3 regions of the Kribbella lupini genome follow, and region 3 is predicted to be linked to each of the others. Evidence: riboswitches for the same ligand, from Rfam matches in the RefSeq annotation. Region 3 holds a riboswitch; each other region holds the start of a gene.
What was found. Region 3 has a riboswitch for glycine ahead of gcvT (glycine cleavage system aminomethyltransferase GcvT). Riboswitches for the same ligand answer to the same signal wherever they lie in the genome.
Positions count from the first base shown of each region.

Region 1: linked by a shared signal. The riboswitch ahead of ABD235_RS35865 (L-serine ammonia-lyase) and the one ahead of gcvT (glycine cleavage system aminomethyltransferase GcvT) in region 3 are both predicted to bind glycine.
Region 2: linked by a shared signal. The riboswitch ahead of gcvP (aminomethyl-transferring glycine dehydrogenase) and the one ahead of gcvT (glycine cleavage system aminomethyltransferase GcvT) in region 3 are both predicted to bind glycine.

Region 1 is NZ_BAAANC010000004.1:590,302-593,567, reverse strand. It holds gene ABD235_RS35875 (DUF3817 domain-containing protein) at 17-349, shown strand; gene ABD235_RS35870 (hypothetical protein) at 351-1,280, opposite strand; glycine riboswitch at 1,418-1,510, shown strand; gene ABD235_RS35865 (L-serine ammonia-lyase) at 1,589-2,962, shown strand; gene ABD235_RS35860 (alpha/beta fold hydrolase) at 2,924-3,266, opposite strand, start outside.
Region 2 is NZ_BAAANC010000001.1:1,247,730-1,250,995, forward strand. It holds gene ftsR (transcriptional regulator FtsR) at 1-212, shown strand, start outside; gene ABD235_RS05655 (bifunctional nuclease family protein) at 270-764, shown strand; gene ABD235_RS05660 (MerR family transcriptional regulator) at 965-1,582, shown strand; glycine riboswitch at 1,708-1,799, shown strand; gene gcvP (aminomethyl-transferring glycine dehydrogenase) at 1,876-3,266, shown strand, end outside.
Region 3 is NZ_BAAANC010000002.1:142,889-146,154, reverse strand. It holds gene ABD235_RS13820 (mandelate racemase/muconate lactonizing enzyme family protein) at 1-1,013, shown strand, start outside; glycine riboswitch at 1,076-1,168, shown strand; glycine riboswitch at 1,169-1,271, shown strand; gene gcvT (glycine cleavage system aminomethyltransferase GcvT) at 1,317-2,447, shown strand; gene gcvH (glycine cleavage system protein GcvH) at 2,457-2,837, shown strand; gene glyA (serine hydroxymethyltransferase) at 2,834-3,266, shown strand, end outside.

The DNA.
Region 1 (3,266 bases), on a different contig from region 3:
TAGGGTCACTGATCTGATGACCGAGACTGTTGCAGCCGTGGACGCGCCGGCTGGTTCGAAGCACGCGACCTGGTTCCGGGTGGTGGCGATCGCCGAGGCGATCTCCTGGACCGGGCTGCTGATCGGCATGCTGTTCAAGTACGTGCTGTCGGACAACGAGATCGGCGTCCAGATCTTCGGGCCGATCCACGGCGGGATCTTCGTCGCCTACGTGCTGACCGTCGTGGTCGTCCGCACGCCGCTGCGCTGGACCTGGACGACCACGCTGCTCGCGCTGGCGGCAAGCGTTCCCCCGTTGTTCACCTGGTTCTTCGAGCTGTGGGCGGCCCGCACCAACCGCCTCGGCTGATTCACCGGCCGCAGCCGCGGCAGGGTCGGCGCGTCCGGAGGTAGTAGCCGCACGTCGCCGTGAGCAGTCCCGCGCCCCAGAGCACGTAGGCCGGTACGGCGACCCAGAAGAACGCCTCGGGCAGGTCGATGTCCCCGAAGATCGGCTCGTGCCGCAGCACGGCTGCGAACATCTGGAGCAGTCCGACGCCGAAGTACGCCGTGATGCCGGCGCCGAGTCCGCCGCCGGGGAGCAGCAGCATCCAGCGCGGGAAGATCCGGCCGGCGCGGGTGACCAGTAGGAGCGGGAGCAGGAGGCCTGCGAGCAGGAAACCGGTCTCGAAGAGGATCACCGCCGAGCGTGCGTCGTACGGCGTGCTGCCGAAGCCGACGACCGCCTGAGCGGCCAGGCGGATGAGGCAGCCTGCTGCGGCGACGGCTGCTCCGGCGATGGCCCAGTGGGGTGTGGACGTCACCGGTCGACGGCTGCCGCTGCAGCGCAGGCAGGACGGGTCGAGCTGTCGTTGCCTGGCCAGAGCGGTCGCCGCGAGAAGGCCTGCGCCGGTGAGGCCGCCGACCCGGCTGAGTAGACCGAGTGGGTCGAAGGGGATGCCGAGGCCGGGCAGTACGGCGGCGACGACGTCGAGCAGCGCGAAGCCGCACACGGCGACCCAGCCGGCGGCTGCTGCCCAGGTGAGCCCTATGGTCACCCGCGACACCGGCAGCACGACCAGGACCCCGCTCAGCACGCAGAACGCGAGCGAGAGCCAGTAGGAGATCATCAGATCGCTCCCGGGCAACTCCCAGTCCGGTGCATGCCCAGTGGCGAACCAGAACCGCACCAGCCCGTACGCCGCCGCCCACCCGGCTGAGGCGAGAGGCGCCCAGCGCATCCACCGCGGCGTCGTCGCCTCACCCGGTGCGTGGTCGTGCGGATGCGTGCTCGTCGTCATGTCTTCAGCTTGTGGTGGTGGTGCTTCCGAGGGATCCCCCGTGCGGGGGAACGCTCTCCCTCTGTGGAGTGCACCGCCGGATTGACGAGGGCCGCGGGTCCGCCGTACCGTCGCGACCGTCAGCAGCACACGCCGCATGAACCCGTGCGGGAGAGACCCGGGCCCGACCCGGGCGCCGTAGGAGCAACTCTCCCCAAGAATCTCTCAGGCACCCTCACCGCACGGGCGAGGCACCTCTGGAAGGCAGCACGCCTGACAGAGCGGGGAGGCACACCGATCGGTCAACGACGACCGGAAGGAACCTCCAGATGGCGATCAGCGTTTTCGACCTGTTCAGTATCGGGATCGGCCCGTCGAGCTCCCACACCGTGGGCCCGATGCGCGCGGCCCGGACCTTCGCCGTCGGCCTCGCCGCCGACGGCCTGCTCACCCGTACGACGGCTGTCGAGTCGCAGCTGTTCGGCTCGCTCGGCGCGACCGGGCACGGGCACGGCAGCAACAAGGCGGTCATGCTCGGGCTCGAGGGCGAGGACCCCGAGACCGTCGACACCCGCGCGGTCGAGGGCCGTGTCGAGGCGATCCGCGCGGCCAAGATCCTGCGGCTGGCCGGCGAGCACGAGATCCCGTTCGACGAGAACACCCAGCTGGTGATGCACCGCCGCAAGGCGCTGCCGTACCACCCGAACGGGATGACCTTCGTCGCCCGCGACGCCGACGGCGCCGTACTGCGTGAGCGCACCTACTACTCGGTCGGCGGCGGCTTCGTCGTCGACGAGGACGCGGCGGCCGGCGACCGGATCGTGCCCGACCGGACCCCGCTGAAGTACCCGTTCCTGTCCGGCGCCGAGCTGCTCGACCGTTGCCGCGAGTCCGGCCTGCCGATCAGCGAGGTGATGCTCGCCAACGAGCTGGCCTGGCGCACCGAGCCGGAGATCCGCGAGGGCCTGCTGCACATCTGGCAGGTGATGCAGGACTGCGTGGACGAGGGCTGCGAGACCGAGGGCGTCCTGCCCGGCGGTCTGAAGGTCCCGCGGCGGGCGCACGGCCTGCACCAGAAGCTGAGCGGCGACAAGTGGTCGGTCGACCCGCTCAAGGTGATGGACTGGGTGAACCTGTTCGCGCTCGCGGTGAACGAGCAGAACGCCTCCGGCGGCCGGATCGTCACCGCGCCGACGAACGGTGCCGCGGGCATCATTCCCGCCGTCCTGCACTACTACCGCCGGTTCGTCCCGGGCGCGACCGAGGACGGCGTCGTGCGGTTCCTGCTGGCGGCCGGGGCGATCGGCGTGCTCTACAAGGAGAACGCGTCGATCTCCGGCGCCGAGGTCGGCTGCCAGGGTGAGGTCGGTTCGGCCTGCTCGATGGCCGCGGCCGGGCTGTGCGAGGTGCTCGGCGGGACACCGGAGCAGGTCGAGAACGCGGCCGAGATCGCGATGGAGCACAACCTCGGCCTGACCTGCGACCCGGTCGGCGGGCTGGTCCAGATCCCGTGCATCGAGCGGAACGCGATGGCCTCGGTGAAGGCGATCAACGCGGCCCGGATGGCGATGCACGGGGACGGGGTGCACGTGGTCACGCTGGACAAGGTGATCAAGACGATGCGCGAGACCGGCGCCGACATGAAGATCAAGTACAAGGAGACGTCACGAGGCGGCCTGGCCGTCAACGTGATCGAGTGCTGACGGGTCCTGTACGTGGGCGTTGTGGCCCAGGCCCGGCAGCGTGACGACGCGGTCGTGCAGGTCGGCGTACTCGGTGTCGGTGTTCATCGGGTCGAGCTCACCACGCGCCAGGACGACGTCCGCCTGGGCCTCGCGCAGCAGGCGGGGCAGGTTGGGCGCGCCGACGCCGAACGCCTTGTTGTCGAGGGCGAGGCGCCACCGGCCGTCCATCCGCAGCAGGCCGTGGCCGACGGCGTCGCTTGCCGGATCGACCAGGCCCTGGAGTCCTGCGACCTTCAGGTAGCGCTCGGCGGCGGCCTCGCGG
Region 2 (3,266 bases), on a different contig from region 3:
GCGACGCGATCCTGGTGGCGAAGGCGGCCGCCGAGTTCGGCCGGTACGGCGTGGAGCCGCGCCACCTGCGCCCGTTCCGGACGGCGGCCGACCGCGAGGTCGGGCTGATCGAGCAGGTCGCCGGTCCGCGCCGTGACGACAAGACCCAGGAACTGGCGGCGCTCGCCGTACGGTTGCACGCGGCACTTGTTCGGTCCCGTTTGAGCCGCTGAGGTCACCTGCCGACCCGCACGCCAGCTTGTGTGGTCCGCGCGGAGTAGGCTGAGGGTGTGCGCGAAGTCGACGTAATCGGAGTCCGGGTCGAGATGCCCTCGAGTCAGCCGATCGTGCTGCTCCGGGAGGTCGGCGGTGAGCGGTACCTGCCGATCTGGATCGGTGCGGCCGAGGCTAGCGCGATCGCGTTCGCGCAGCAGGGGATGGAACCACCTCGTCCCCTCACCCACGACATCTTCGCCGAGGTGATCCGTGTTCTGGGTCACACGCTGACCCAGGTCCGGATCGTGAACCTGACCGACGGCGTCTTCGAGGCGATCCTGGTCTTCGACGACAAGACCGAGATCTCGGCCCGTCCGTCGGACTCGATCGCGCTCGCGCTGCGGACCGGTACGCCGGTGTTCTGCGCCGAGGAGATCCTGGCCGAGGCCGGCGTTCCGGTGCCCGAGAGCGAGACCGACGAGGTCGACGAGGTGGAGGAGGAAGAGGAAGTGGAGCGCTTCCGCGAGTTCCTCGACCAGATCTCGCCGGAGGACTTCGACAAGTCCTGACCGTGCGTTACGGCCAGATTTTGGATGTCTCTGGTACAAGGCCGGGTTGGTAACGATTCGGCCCGGAGCCGCGACACGCTTTCGGCTCGGAGCGGTTGTCGTTGACCGGGTCAGGTCGGCGGCTTACCTTGAAGGAGTTGTGAGGAGTTGTAACTCCACGGATGTAGTCCGTTCCAGTCGGTACCCAGGGAGGCTCAGGCGTGACACGCACCGGCGACACTGATCTGACGGCGCAGTCGGCGTCGGAGGCACACGCCGACGCGGCTGCCGCAGCGGGGGTGCAGGGCCTGCTCTTCGACGACGACCTGCGCCCGATGCCGGAGGATGTCGGCTTCCGCGGCCCGACGGCCTGCGCGGCCGCGGGCATCACTTACCGTCAGCTCGACTACTGGGCCCGCACCGGCCTGGTGTCGCCGTCGGTCCGCCCGGCCACCGGCTCGGGCACGCAGCGGCTCTACGGCTTCCGCGACGTTCTCCTGCTCAAGGTGATCAAGCGTCTCCTCGACGCCGGCATCTCGCTGCAGCAGATCCGCACTGCGATCGCCCACCTGAGCAAGCGCGGCATCGACGACCTGACCCAGATCACGCTGATGAGCGACGGCGCCTCGGTCTACATGTGCACCTCGCCGGACGAGGTGATCGACCTGCTGGCCGGCGGCCAGGGCGTCTTCGGCATCGCCCTCGGCGGTGTCTGGCGCGAGGTCGAGGGTTCGCTGTCCGAGCTGCCGACCGAGCGCGCCGACGGCGGCGACGAGGGGTCCGGCCCGCACGCGAACGACGAGCTCGCCGCTCGCCGCCGCGCCCGGATGACCGGCTGACCTCTTCCACCTGTTGCACCGGCGCCCACTCACCCGTCCCGGGTGGGTGGGCGTTGTCGTTGCCCGCCGTACGGTGGCTGGTCCCGGAACCCGGCGGGTCGAACTGGTAGCCTCGGGGGAGCCGTACACAGCACTCGGGAGAGTCTCAGGTTCGCCTGGGCGCCGAAGGGGCAATTCCTCCCCGGAACCTCTCAGGCCCATGGACCGGGTGCCGCAGGCGACTCTGAAGCGCGTCCGCTGCGTGACAGAGGGGGAGGCCACCGGCAGACCTGTCAGCAACGGAGCCTCCAGCCATGACTGAGCAAGACATCCGCCCACAGCTTTCGGCCACTTTCGCCGACCGGCACATCGGTCCGCGGGCCGACGAGGTCGCCCGGATGGTGCAGACCCTCGGGTACGCCGACGTCGACGCGCTCGTCGACGCCGCGGTACCGGCCTCGATCCGCTCGGCCGAGCCGCTGCGGCTGCCCGAGCCGGCCTCCGAGGTCGACGCGCTGACCGAGCTCCGCCAGCTGGCCGCCCGCAACAACGTCGCCACCTCGATGATCGGTCAGGGCTACTACGGCACCTTCACCCCGTCGGTGATCGTCCGCCGCCTGGTCGAGAACCCCGCCTGGTACACCGCCTACACGCCGTACCAGCCGGAGATCTCCCAGGGCCGGCTCGAGGCGCTGCTGAACTTCCAGACCGTCGTGTCGGACCTGACCGGCCTGCCGACCGCGAACGCGTCGCTGCTCGACGAGGGCACCGCTGCGGCCGAGGCGATGACGCTGGCGCACCGGTCGAACCGAAAGTCCAAGAGCAACCGCTTCCTGGTCGACGCCGACTGCTTCGCGCAGACGATCGCCGTCGTCCAGACCCGCGCCGAGGCCCTCGGTCTCGAGGTCGTCGTCGCCGACACCACCGACGGTCTGCCGGAGGGCGACTTCTTCGGCTTCCTGGTCCAGTACCCGGGCTCCGGCGGCGTCGTCCGCGACCTGAAGCCGCTGGTCGCCGCCGCGCACGAGCGCGAGACGCTGGTCGCGGTCGCTTCCGACCTGCTCGCGCTGACGTTGCTCGAGGCACCGGGTGAGGCCGGCGCCGACATCGTCATCGGCTCGTCGCAGCGCTTCGGCGTCCCGCTGTTCTACGGCGGCCCGCACGCCGGCTTCATGTCGGTCCGCGCCGGTCTCGAGCGGTCGTTGCCCGGTCGTCTCGTCGGCGTCTCGGTCGACGCCGACGGCGCCCCGGCGTACCGGCTGGCCCTGCAGACCCGCGAGCAGCACATCCGTCGCGAGAAGGCGACCTCCAACATCTGTACGGCGCAGGTCCTGCTCGCCGTCGTCGCGTCGATGTACGCCGTGTACCACGGTCCGGACGGCCTGAAGGCGATCGCCGAGCGCGTCCACACGAACGCCGAGAGCCTGGCCGCGTCGCTGCGCGCCGGTGGCGTCGAGGTCGTGCACGAGCAGTTCTTCGACACCGTCCTGGCGCGCGTCCCCGGTCGCGCCGCCGACGTCGTCGACACCGCCCGGCAGAACGGCATCTGGCTGCGTCTCGTCGACGCGGACCACGTCGGCATCTCCTGCGACGAGAAGACCGACGCCGCCGCGCTCGGCCGGGTCTGCGGCGCGTTCGGCGTCCGGTACGACGCGTCGCTCGGCGGCGGCAACCTGTCCGAGGCCGTGGCCCGGACGTCGGAGTA
Region 3 (3,266 bases):
ACTCGACAATCCAGTCCCGGTATCCGCGGACCGTCGGGCGGAACGCCCGGCTCGGGAGCCATGGGAACGGTGGCGTCGACGACGTCGTAATCCTGCACACCGACACCGGGAAGACCGGCTGGGGGCTCGCTGCCGGGCCGGTTCCCGAGGAGGTGGTCGGGCGGTCGGTCGGGGAGTTGATCGATCCGGCGACGGGAGTGACCGAGCCCGGGCTGCGCGGACTGGACTTCGCGCTGCACGACCTCGCGGGACAGATCCTGGACCTGCCGGTGCACGCGCTGCTCGGCGGGCGCGGGAGCACGACGATTCCGATCTACGACGGCGCGATCTACTTCGCCGACCTCGACGACGCGGGCGGCGTGGACGCCGTACTGGCGCACTGTGCGGCCGACGACGCGGCCGGGTACCGCGCGTTCAAGCTGAAGATCGGACGCGGGAACCGCTGGATGGACCGGGCGGCCGGCGACGCGCGGGACATCGAGGTGACGCGGGCCGTGCGGGCGGCGTACCCGAAGCACCGGATTCTGGTGGACGCGAACGACGGGTACGACTGCGACGGGTTCATCGAGTACCTCGAAGCGGTCGCCGACTGCGACCTGTACTGGGTCGAGGAGCCGTTCCTGGACGACGCGGACGACCTCGCGCGGCTCAAGAAGCACCTGCAGGGCTCGCAGACGCTGATCGCCGAGGGCGAGTCCAACCCCGACCTGGAGCCGTTGTTGGAGATAGCGGCCAACGGTGACATCGACGTGCTGCTGATGGACGTGGTGTCGTTCGGCCTGACCAGCTGGCGCGAGGTGATGCCCAGGATCGCCTGCCAGGCGTCGCCACACGCCTGGGGACTCCCGCTCAAGACCCTGTACGCCGCACAGCTGGCCGCGGGTCTCGGCAACGTCCCGACCGTCGAGGGCGTGCCCGGTACGACGGACGGCGTCGACACGAGCGCCTACCGCTGGGCAGACGGCAACCTGACCGTCCCCGACCGCCCCGGCTTCGGCCTGACGCTCGCCTGAGACCCGCCTTGCGCGCCCGGGCGCAGCCCGCTTAAGGTGCGACCGACAACTGAACACGCTGTTGATCCGCGGCGGGAGAACCCTGCCGCCGTGCAGGTGCCGTAGGAGCAAATCCTCCCCGGGAATCTCTCAGGCCCCCGTACCGCCGCGGTCAGGCAACTCTGGAAAGCAGCCGGACGTCCGGCTCACCGACGGTGCAAGCGAGGCCCTGGACGACGGGCGCGCGGAAACTCTCAGGTCCCATACAGAGCGGGGAGGAACCCCGATCTCGTGGCGCGTGCCACCTGGATTCTGGAGTTCCTCATGGCGGGTTCACCCAAGTACACGGCCCTGCGCGCCGAGCACGAACGGCTCGGCGCGAGCTTCACCGACTTCGGCGGCTGGCAGATGCCGCTCAAGTACCGCTCCGAGCTGGCCGAGCACCACGCCGTACGACGCTCGGCCGGGCTCTTCGACCTGTCCCACATGGGTGAGGTCTGGGTGACCGGCCCGGACGCCGCGGCGTTCCTCGACCACGCGCTGGTCGGCAAGATCTCCGCGATGGCGGTCGGCAGGGCGAAGTACTCGCTGATCTGCGCCGAGGACGGTGGCGTGATCGACGACCTGATCACCTACCGCCGGCCGGACGCGTTCCTGGTCGTCCCGAACGCCGGGAACGCCGAGGTCGTCGTCGCCGCGCTGCACGAGCGGGCGAAGGAATTCGACGTCACCGTCGACGACGCCTCGGCACGGACCTCGCTGATCGCCGTCCAGGGCCCGAAGGCCGAGGCGATCCTGCTCCGGCTGATCCCGGCCGGGCAGCAGGAGCTCCTGACCACGCTCAAGTACTACGCGGCCGTCGAGATCACCGTGACCGACCTGGACCTGCTGGTCGCGCGGACCGGCTACACCGGCGAGGACGGCTTCGAGATCTTCGTCGCGAACGACGACGCCACCGACGTCTGGCGCGCCATCGAGGCCGCCGCCGTGGACGGCGAGCTGACGCCGTGCGGTCTGGCCGCTCGTGACTCGCTCCGGCTGGAGGCCGGGATGCCGCTGTACGGCAACGAACTCTCCCGCGACGGCGACCCGTTCGCGGCCGGTCTCGGCGGAGTCGTTGCACTGAGCAAGGAACAGTTCGTCGGCAAGGAAGCCCTTGCCCACCGCAAGACAGTCTTTGCCAATAGCAAGGAAGTGGGCTCGGCCCGCAAGCTCGTCGGCCTGACCGGCACCGGCCGGCGGTCGCCGCGCAGCCACTACCCGGTCCTCAAGGACGGCGTCGTGGTCGGTGAAATCACCTCCGGCCAGCCCAGCCCCACGCTCGGCGTACCGGTCGCTCTGGCCTACGTCGACGCCGAGCACGCCGAGCCGGGGACCGCACTGCACGTCGACCTGCGCGGCAAGCCCGAGCCGTTCGAAGTGACCGCTCTGCCCTTCTACCAGCGCCAGAAGTGAGGACCCACCATGCCAACAGTCAAGGCTGGACTGCAGTACTCCGACGAGCACGAGTGGGTCGCCCGCGAGCAGGCCGGGACGGTCGCGGTCGGGATCTCCGCGATCGCGACCGACGCCCTCGGTGACATCGTCTACGTCGAACTGCCCGAGGTCGGCAGCACCGTCACCGCGGGCGAGACCTGTGGTGAGGTGGAGTCCACCAAGTCCGTCTCCGACCTGTACTCCCCGGTGTCCGGCGAGATCACCGAGGTGAACCCCGCGGTCGCCGACGACCCCGCGGCGATCAACGAGGACCCGTACGGCGTGTGGCTGTTCAAGGTGAACGCCACCGAGGGCGGCCCGCTGCTGTCGGCCGAGGACTACGCGGCCAAGCACGGCGGTGAACTGTGAGCACCTTCCAGCAGGTCGTTGCCCCGAGCCTCGATGCGGACCTCGCCGACCTGGACCCGGAGATCGCCGCGAAGATCGCCGACGAACTGACCCGGCAGCGCGACGGCCTGGAGATGATCGCCTCGGAGAACCACACCGCGGCGGCCGTGATGCAGGCCCAGGGGTCGGTGCTGACCAACAAGTACGCCGAGGGCTACCCGGGCCGCCGGTACTACGGCGGCTGCGAGCACGTCGACGTGATCGAGCAGTTGGCGATCGACCGGGTGAAGGCCCTGTTCGGCGCGGCGTACGCGAACGTGCAGCCGCACTCCGGCGCGCAGGCGAACGCTTCCGTCATGCACGCGCTGATCCGTCCGGGCGACACGATCATGGGTCTCAACCTGGCCCACGGCGGGCACCTCACGCACGGCATGAAGATCAACTTCTCCG